One region of the Pantoea sp. SGAir0430 genome, then DNA from elsewhere that is predicted to be linked to it. Evidence: riboswitches for the same ligand, from Rfam matches in the RefSeq annotation. Region 1 holds a riboswitch; each other region holds the start of a gene.
The links. A riboswitch is a leader RNA that binds a small molecule or an ion and turns the genes downstream of it on or off. The one in region 1 is predicted to bind thiamine pyrophosphate.
Positions count from the first base shown of each region.

Region 1 (3,271 bases):
ACCAGCGGCAGCAACCGCTCCGCCTGCTGGCGCAACGGGTGCGAACGGTTAAGCAGGCGCGCGATGGCTTCATCAATCAACGCGGTAATGCGCGCTACGCTCAGGGTGTGCAGGTAGCGGCGCGCGTTATCGCGAACGCTGGCCGCCAGCGTGGCAATCTGCGCCTCGGACAGCACCGGCACGCACACTTCCAGCGCGCTGCCCTGCTGGCCAAAGTGCAGGCTGTGCCACGTTACCTCGCTGTGGCGGATGCCCGGCAGATGGCCAGCATACACTTTCATGCCTGTGCCTGCGCGGCAGCGAGAAACGATTCCATCGCCAGCGAGCAGCCTTTGGCATCCGCGCCCGCGACGCGCCCCAGCAGCTGAAACCCGCCGGGCACCATCACGCCGGCATCTTCGGTCAGAATCGCGGAAACAGAATTGAAATGGGCGAGATCGTGATGCACCAGTACGCCTGTCTCACCTTCCGGCACGTCCGCACCGGTCAGCGGATTAACCACGCGCGTGCGGATCCAGTGCGGTCCGGATTTCACCGGCGGGCAGATTTCATTGCCGGAATCGTAAAACTGCGTGCTGAGTTCAGTCATGCCGTACATATTGATGCAGTGCGAACGCGGCACGCCGAGCGTCTGCTGCAGCGCGCTATAAAACGCTTCCGCCGCAACTTCACGCGACTGGCCCTTAAAACCCCCGGTGTCAAGGATGCGGCTGCCCGGCGGCAGCCTGAAACGCCGCTGCTGACGCGCCAGTTCGTCCAGCAGATGGACAAAACTGTAGCTGGCACCCAGCAGGGCATAGGGTTGGCCGCTGGCCTGCACCTGCTCCAGTACGGCGATCAGACGCGGCAGTTTCAGCCCCTGCGCATCAACCATCACTTCGCTGTCTGGCGTGCCACATTCTTGCATCGCCAGCGTCAGATAATGGGCCAGCGAAGAGTGCGGCAGCTCGTTGCTGTGCGGAAACAGGATCGCCATCGGCAGGCGCGGATATCCGGCCATAAAGCGCTGGCGAAAATTGATCAGCATCGAGCGATCGTAAACCGCCAGCGTCGGGTGATAGCTGCGCCCCCGGCCGGTCCCCGTGGTGCCGCTGGTCATAAAGATGTGGGGAATCTCCGCCACCGGACGGCAGCTCAGCGTCAGATCTTTAAACGCCGTAATCGGCACCGCCGGAATCTGCCGCCACTGTTTGACCGTCAGCGGCGTACGGCCGCGCTGGCGGGCGAAACGGGCGTATGGGAGATTGTGTTCGAATTGCCACGCGAACAGCTGCAGCGCCAGCTGGTTGAAATCCGCTTCGGTGGTTTCTTCGCGCTGCATAAACGCCAGCAGCGCGGCAATGATTGACGCTTCGGTCATGAAGGTGCCCTCTTTGGACTGCGGCATAACGGCCAGCCAGGGCCTGAGAAATGCGCAGGATTCGCAGAAAGGCGCAAAGAGGGAATGAGGGCGTGCAGTGACCCCGGTTCCACATCCCTACGCCGGTATTAGCCGGATCAGGTTCAGAGGGTCACTACGTTGCCGGCCGTGACAGCCGCGCGGGTAGAATCTCAGCCCTCTAACAGGGCACCCCTTGGAACAAGCTGCATTCTGGGGTCGGAACGGAGGGCGTGTCAAGGCGGGAAGGCGCAGAACCCCCCGCTTCAGCAACGCGATTATTAACGCGCAATATCACTCACAGGAGCGCGATCAGCCCGACTGACGCAGGCAAAGCGATCGCTGAGCAGCGGATAGTTTTGCGCATCCGGCAGTTCAAAGTGCCACCATTCGGTGGGCATGCCGACAAAACCGCCGCCGAGCATGATGGCGTTCAGCAACAGGCGATGGCGCTGCGCCTGCTGCGGCACGTTGGGATGGAACGGGTGCGACTCAGCAGACATGTCGTCAAACCCGGTCCCCATCTCCAGAATGTTGCCCGCCTCATCCATCAGCGTCACATCGATCGCCACGCCGCGGCTGTGATTCGAGCCCCGCGCCGGTGGCACCACATAATCCGCGTCCGGACAGGCATCCCACAAGTGCCACTGCGCCTGCTGCGGACGATACGCGTCCAGCACCAGCAGGCGAAATCCCGCCAGCCGGGCGATGTCGCTGCTGCGGCGCAGCGCGGCGGCGGCATCCGGATGCAGCAGCGCCTGCGCGTCGCGATAAATGGCATACCCGGCGATGTTATCGGCGGTGGCGTACTTCAGATCAAACATCAGGCCCGGCAAGGTGGCAGCCAAATCGATTAATTCAACGTCCTGCACTGTACATCATCCTGTTAATTGTTAGCCGGCAGCGTAAAGGGCTGGCGCGGCAGCGTGGTGAGTCGCTCTGCGCCCTGTGCCGTGACGCGCACGGTTTCACTGAAGGCGAGGCCCTGCGCTGAAATATACATGTGAAATACCATGTTTTCCTCCAGTAACCACGGCGCCTGAGGATGAAAACAGCAGCTGAAATCGCTCGGACGCGGGGTGCGCGTATACAGGCCCAGCGCATAACCGGTGATGTTGCTGTAATCCTCACGCAGCCCGGCGCTGAGCACCGCCTCACGCGCGACGGCATCCACCGTACAGGCCGCAACGCCCGGCTTCATCGCCTGCAGCTGGCGATCCTGAATGGCGATCAGCTGTTGTGCCAGCGCCGCGCGCGCCGCAGAGATTTCACCGACAATCAGCGGACGCATCAGGCGCGCGCTGTAGTGCCGCACTTTAGGGATCAGCTCAACGTGCAGTACATCGCCCGCTTGCAGACGCTGCTCATGGCCGCTGGCATGTAAAAATCCGCTGTCGCCGCTGGCGATAACAATCGGTCCGGTTTCACCGCTGTCAGCACCGAGCCGCAGAAATTGTGCCGCCGCCAGCGCGGCGACATCACGCACGCGCCAGCCGCCCTGCACCTGCGCACTCAGCTGGGCAAGCGTGGCATCGGCAATGCCGGCGGCCTGGCGTAAGCTGGCGATTTCAGCCTGAAATTTGACGCTGCGCAGCCGGTCGCTGAGACCGCTGACATCACACCAGCGCACCCCGGGCAGATGGCGCGCCAGCTGCTGCCAGCTATGCACCGTCATGCCGTAGGATGCATAATCCGCGCCCAGCCGCGCCCGCTGATAGCCGCGCCGCGTCAGGCTTTGCGCCACCGCCAGCCACGGATCGTCTTCATCACGGTACGCGTCAATCGCCAGCTGCGGTGACTGCGCGCGGCACGGCGCGACATCCAGCTGGCGCAGCACCATCCACGGTTCGTCCTGCAACGGCACCAGACAGGCACGATAACGCGTTTCCGACA
Region 1 covers NZ_CP039428.1:445,574-448,844, reverse strand. The annotation lists gene E7738_RS21130 (acyl-CoA reductase) at 1-281, opposite strand, end outside; gene E7738_RS21125 (LuxE/PaaK family acyltransferase) at 278-1,387, opposite strand; TPP riboswitch at 1,456-1,585, opposite strand; gene ddpX (D-alanyl-D-alanine dipeptidase) at 1,660-2,202, opposite strand; gene E7738_RS21115 (M24 family metallopeptidase) at 2,265-3,271, opposite strand, start outside.

Region 2 (3,271 bases), on a different replicon from region 1:
CGCTCGCTGCTGAGCTTCTGCTATACCGGACTGGCGCTACAGCAGCAGCGCGCCGAAGACCTGCTGGAGCAGGATCGCATCGACCAGTTGGTGCAGCTGGTGGGCGATAAAAACCAGGTGCGGCAGATGATTGCCGCGCACCTTGGCCGCAGCTTTCGCCAGGGCAAGCATATTCTGCGCGTGCTCTACTACCGGCCCCTGCCTAACCTGCTGCCCGGCTCGCCGCTGCGCCGTTCAGAAACCCATCTGGCGCGACAGATATTCAGCGGCCTGACGCGTATAAATGAGGAAAAGGGGGAAATCGCCGCCGACATTGCCCATCACTGGCAGCAAACCTCTCCGCTGCACTGGCGCTTCTTCCTGCGGCCGGCAATCCGCTTTCATCATGGTCGCGAGCTGGAGATGGAGGATGTCATCGCCTCGCTGGAACGGGTGCGCAGCCAGCCGCTGTTTTCGCATATCGACCAACTGCACTCGCCGGCGCCGTGGACGCTGGATATCCATCTCAGCCAGCCGGACTGCTGGCTGCCGTGGCTGCTGGCCAGCGTCAGCGCCATGATTCTGCCGCGTGAGTGGCCGACGCTGCGCCACTTCGCCCGTCAGCCCATTGGCACCGGTCCGTACAGCGTGGTGCGCAATCAGCAAACCCAGCTGAAAATCGCCGCGTTTGATGACTACTTCGGCTACCGCGCGCTGATTGATGATGTCTCGATCTGGGTGCTGCCGGAGATCAGCGATGAGCTGGTCTACGCCGGTGTAAAACTGGAAGGCGAAAACGACGACGAAAAATCGGAAGAGAGTCGTCTCGAAGAGGGCTGCTATTTTCTGCTGTTCGATCAGCGCTCTGAACGCGGGCGCGATGCCGGTTTCCGCCGCTGGGTGAGCGATCTGCTTAACCCTATCGCGCTGCTCAATCATGCCGGCGTCGGCTATCAGCGCTACTGGTTCCCGGCTTATGGTCTGCTGCCGCGCTGGCACCATCGGCGCGATATCACCCCAGCCCACAAGCCCGACGGCGTGACCCAGCTGACGCTCAGCTGGTACAGCCACCACGTCGAACACGAGGGCATCGCCAATGCGCTACGGCCGCTGCTGGCGCAGCAGGGCGTCGAGCTGATTACCCGCGAAGTGAGCTACGAAAGCTGGTTCGACGGCGCGGGCGAGAGTGACATCTGGCTGGGCAGCGTCAACTTTACCCTGCCGCTCGACTACGCCCTGTTCGCTCAGCTCTACGAGCTACCGCTGATGCATCACTGTATCCCGCTGGACTGGCAGGCCGACGCCGCGCGCTGGCGTGAGAAAGCGCTGCCGCTGGCGGAGTGGAGCAAACAGCTGGTAAACAGCGACTATCTGCATCCGCTGTTTCATCACTGGCTGCTGCTGGAGGGCCAGCGCAGCATGCGTGGCGTGCGGCTGAACACGCTCGGCTGGTTTGACTTCAAGTCCGCCTGGTTCGCCCCGCCGGAGCTGTAAAAAGGGCAGCATGAGACAACACGACCGGCAGGTGAACCTTTCGCGTTGTCATGTAAATGTCTAGAATATGTCGTTCTCAACGGGGTGCCGGTTAACTGGCTGAGAGAGACCCGTCGAACCTGATCCGGCTCGTACCGGCGTAGGGATTTGAGATGCTCCGCCCTCAGATCCTTTGCGACGCAACCTTACCTTCCCCTTAAGGAACGCAAAGTGTTAAATAAAGTTCTGCCCCTGTTGCTGCTGATCGCTGCGCCGGCTCTGGCGGCCAAACCCGTCCTCACCGTGTATACCTACGACTCGTTCGCCGCCGACTGGGGCCCCGGTCCTGCAGTGAAAAAAGCCTTTGAGGCCCGGTGCGGCTGTGAGCTGAACTATGTGGCGCTGGAAGATGGCGTATCGCTGCTTAATCGCCTGCGCATGGAAGGAAAGAACAGCAAGGCCGACGTGGTGCTGGGGCTGGACAACAACCTGATTCAGGCGGCGGAAAAAACCGGCCTGTTCAGCAAAAGCACGGTGGATACTCGTGCACTACAGCTGCCGGACGGCTGGCACAGTGACACTTTTATCCCGTTTGATTACGGCTACTTTGCGTTCGTTTACGACAAAAACAAGCTGAAGAATCCGCCGCACAGCCTGAAGGAGCTGGTCGAAAGCCCGGAAAAATGGCGGGTGATTTATGAAGATCCGCGCACCAGCACGCCGGGGCTCGGTCTGCTGCTGTGGATGCAGAAAGTGTACGGCGATGATGCGCCGGCGGCCTGGCAGAAGCTGGCCAGCAAAACCGTGACCGTCACCAAAGGCTGGAGCGAAGCTTATGGTCTGTTCCTCAAAGGCGAAAGCGATCTGGTGCTGAGCTACACCACCTCGCCGGCTTACCACATTATTGAAGAGAAAAAGGATAACTACGCCGCCGCGCCGTTCAGCGAAGGCCACTATCTGCAGGTAGAAGTGGGCGCGCAACTCGCCAGCAGCAAACAGCCGCAGCTGGCGCAGCAATTCATGCAGTTTATGGTGTCGCCAGCGTTTCAGAGCACCATTCCTACCGGCAACTGGATGTATCCGGTGATCAAAAGCGATTTACCCGCCGGTTATCAGGCGTTACCGGTGCCCGCGAATGCGCTGCAATACACCCCGACAGAGGTGGCTGACCATCGCGCGGCGTGGATTAGTGCGTGGCAGCGCGCCGTCAGCCGCTGATGCCCGGCTGGCTGCTGCCCGGAGCGCTTAGCGCACTGCTATTGTGTGCGGTCGCGCTGCTGGCGCTCGGTGCCCTGCTGCTCGCCGCGCCGGCCACCGACTGGCGCGCGCTGCTCAGCGATAGCTATCTGCACCATGTGCTGGCGTTCTCCTTTGAACAGGCGCTGCTGTCAGCGCTGCTCTCGGTGCTGCCAGCCATTCTGCTGGCCCGCGCGCTCTATCGCCGCCGTTTTACCGGCCGCACCCTGCTGTTGCGCCTGTGCGCCATGACGCTGGTGCTGCCGGTGCTGGTCGCCGTATTCGGTCTGCTGAGCGTCTATGGGCGCAGCGGCTGGCTGGCGCAGCTGTGTGCCACAGTCGGTATCGACTATCACTTCTCGCCCTATGGCCTGCAGGGCATTTTGCTGGCGCACGTGTTTTTCAATCTGCCGCTGGCGACGCGCATGCTGCTGCAGGCGCTGGAGAGCATTCCTGGCGAGCAGCGCCAGCTGGCGGCTCAGCTCGGTCTGCGCGGCTGGTCGCTGTTTCGCCTGCTGGAGTGGCCGTGGCTGCGCCGTCCGCTGCTGCCAACGGCAGCGCTGATCTTTATGCTGTGCTTCGC
Region 2 covers NZ_CP039427.1:2,253,290-2,256,560, forward strand. The annotation lists gene sgrR (HTH-type transcriptional regulator SgrR) at 1-1,473, shown strand, start outside; TPP riboswitch at 1,544-1,637, shown strand; gene thiB (thiamine ABC transporter substrate binding subunit) at 1,684-2,670, shown strand; gene thiP (thiamine/thiamine pyrophosphate ABC transporter permease ThiP) at 2,646-3,271, shown strand, end outside.
Region 2: linked by a shared signal. The riboswitch ahead of thiB (thiamine ABC transporter substrate binding subunit) and the one ahead of E7738_RS21125 (LuxE/PaaK family acyltransferase) in region 1 are both predicted to bind thiamine pyrophosphate.

Region 3 (3,271 bases), on a different replicon from region 1:
GCCGATTCGCCCCCACAGCCTGGACCGAAACGCGCCAGGCTGGCAAATTGCTGACTCCATTTTTCAGACGGATACGCAGTGAAAAAGCGGCAATCTGGCGTTACGCCCTACCACCACTGATGGAAATGATGCACCGGCCCAATGCCGTGGCCGACCTCCAGCGAATCGGCGTGTAGCAGCGCCTGCTGCAGCCAGGCCTTGGCCTCCGCTACGGTGCCCGCCCAGTCCGCATGGCGCGGTCGCAATGCCGCCAGCGCCGCCGACAGCGTACAGCCAGTGCCGTGCGTATGACGGGTGTTAACGCGCGGTGCGGTAAAGCGCTGGCGGCCGGCGTGGGTGATCAGCCAGTCCGGGCTTTCCGCATCGCTGAGATGACCGCCCTTCATCAGCACCGCTTCGCAGCCCAGTTCCAGCAGCGCATCGCCCTGCTGCAGCATACTCGCCTCGTCCTGCGCCATGCGGCAACCCAGCAGCGCCGCGGCTTCCGGCAGATTGGGCGTGATCAGCGATACCTGCGGCAGCAGCAGTTCACGAATGCTGGCTACCGCATCGTGCGACAGCAGCGCATCGCCGCTTTTGGCAATCATCACCGTATCCAGCACCACAAACGGCAGGCTGGCGCGTTTCAGCTTCTCTGCCACCACCTCAACGATCGCCGTCTCCGCCAGCATACCGATTTTGGCGGCGTCAATGCGCACGTCGTTCAGCACCGAGTCGAGTTGCGCCGCGACAAATGCCGGTTCGATGCGATACACCGACTGCACGCCGCGGGTGTTCTGTGCCACCAGCGCGGTAATCACGCTGGTGCCGTACGCGCCGAGCGCGGAAAACGCTTTCAGATCCGCCTGGATACCCGCGCCACCGCTGGGATCGGTGCCGGCAATGGTCAATGCATTGATGCGTTTCATGCCGCCACCTCCAGCGTCCACAGCGCATCGAGAAAAGCGGCGACGAAGCTGCCCGGCCCTGCCACGCTGCGCGCGGCCTGCTCTCCCGCCAGTGACATTACGCGGCAGGCCGCTGCCACGTGCTGGATGCGCTCGCCCGGCAGGCTGCTGCACGCCGCGACTACGGCGGATAGCGCACAACCGGTGCCGACCACGCGCGTCATTAGCGGGCTGCCGCCGGGTATTGCCAGCGTCTGGCGGCCATCGGTGACGTAATCGACTTCGCCGGTTACCGCGACGATAGTGGTGCAGCGTTGCGCCAGCTGCTGCGCAGCGTTCAGTGCGGCATCGGCCTGATGCGCGCTATCCACACCGCGTCCACCTGTGCCCTGGTGGGCTAAGGCGAGAATTTCTGAAGCGTTGCCGCGAATGGCCGCCGGTCGCAGGCTCAGCAGCTGCTGACAGAATTCCGTACGCAGGGTTAGCGCGCCTACCGCCACCGGATCGAGCGTCCACGGTGTGCCGGCCTGGTTAGCGGCCTGTACCGCCGCCAGCATCGCATCGCGGCGCTCACGGGTTAACGTACCGACGTTGATCAGCAGCGCATCGGCAAAACCGGCAAACTGCGCCGCTTCATCGCCATCAATCACCATCGCGGGCGAAGCCTGCAGTGCCAGCAGCACGTTGGCGGTAAAGGTTTGCACCACGTCGTTGGTCATACAGTGCACCAGCGGTGCCTGCTGCCGCAGCAGTTGCAGAGAGTGCGCGAGTTGCGCCGGGGAAAGAGGGTCAGGCTGTGTCATAAGGCTCCCAACCGGCAATCAGGAAGGCGAATGCGGTCAGGCATCTGACTTCCCTACGCTGGCATTATCCAGATCAGGTATTACGGGTATTTCTCAGCCTTCACAAAGAAGGGCACCCCGAGTCATGCACGTCCGTGTCAGACGTGCCTTCACAGCATAAAGGGTCAGCTTAAAGTTGTAAATCCTGCGGCGGGTGCGCTTTATTTGCCGGACAACGATGAGCAAAAATACGTGCGCCATCAATTTTCATGATTTTTTGATCATCAGGAAAATACAAACAAATCGATGGAGATCAATTTCCCCAAAATACCGAAAATTCATAAGGATAGTTAATTTAATCTGCCGGGGCAGTAGGCGGGAAATAAAGAGGAGAAAGCGCGCAACTTGATTAATATCAAACCGGCCGGCGGCGTAACACGGCCTAATTCCCTTCCGGATTTGAAGACCGCTGTTTCACCTTCACCCGGAATCGCTAATGACTTTATTCAGTTTTCTTCCGCACGCGCACCACTGGCACAATATCACCATTTCCCGTCAAGGCGCCGTTGCCCCCGGCGGCCGTTACCGGTACTCCACGTACCTCGAAGCCGAATGCAAACGCTGCGGCGAGCGCATCCATAAAATTTATTATCGCGATATCAGCGATGAACAGGCGCGTCGCTGGCTGGGATAAAAAAAAGCCCCGCAACACAGGTTGCAGGGCGCTTGCGTGGCTATCGCAAAACTTATTCAGCCGGTTTGGTGCGGATCAGGTAATCAAACGCGCTCAGTGACGCTTTGGCCCCTTCCCCGCTGGCAATGATGATCTGCTTGTACGGCACCGTGGTGCAGTCGCCGGCGGCAAATACGCCTTTCAGGCTGGTTTCGCCTTTGGCGTCGATCAGGATCTCGCCCATGCGGTTGCGCTCTACCGCGCCTTCCAGCCAGTTGGTGTTAGGCAGCAGACCAATCTGGACGAAGATACCGCTCAGCGCCAGTTCGTGGCTGGTCTGGTTATTGCGGTCGATGTAGGTCAGACCGGTAACTTTACTGCCGTCGCCTTTCACTTCGGTGGTCTGCGCGTTGAGGATCACATCGACGTTTTTCAGGCTGCGCAGTTTATCCTGCAGCACTTTATCGGCGCGCATTTCGCTGGCGAACTCCAGCAGCGTGACGTGCTCGACAATACCGGCCAGATCGATGGCCGCTTCAACGCCGGAGTTACCGCCGCCGATCACCGCCGTGCGTTTGCCTTTAAACAGCGGGCCGTCACAGTGCGGGCAGTAGGTTACACCTTTGGTGCGATACTGCTCTTCGCCCGGAACGCCCATGTTGCGCCAGCGTGCGCCGGTAGCAATGATGATGCTGCGTGATTTCAGCACTGCGCCGGAAGCGGTTTCGATGGCGTGCAGGCCACCCTCTTTGGCTGCCGGAATCAGCTTGATGGCGCTCTGGGTGTCGATCACGTCCACGTCATAGTCATCAACGTGCGCACGCAGGGAACCGGCGAGCTTGGCCCCTTCGGTTTTCGGCACGGAGATGTAGTTTTCAATGTCAACGGTGTCCAGCACCTGGCCGCCAAAGCGCTCGCCCATCAGGCCG
Region 3 covers NZ_CP039427.1:453,642-456,912, reverse strand. The annotation lists gene thiD (bifunctional hydroxymethylpyrimidine kinase/phosphomethylpyrimidine kinase) at 108-908, opposite strand; gene thiM (hydroxyethylthiazole kinase) at 905-1,690, opposite strand; TPP riboswitch at 1,724-1,820, opposite strand; gene E7738_RS02225 (hypothetical protein) at 2,166-2,363, shown strand; gene ahpF (alkyl hydroperoxide reductase subunit F) at 2,416-3,271, opposite strand, start outside.
Region 3: linked by a shared signal. The riboswitch ahead of thiM (hydroxyethylthiazole kinase) and the one ahead of E7738_RS21125 (LuxE/PaaK family acyltransferase) in region 1 are both predicted to bind thiamine pyrophosphate.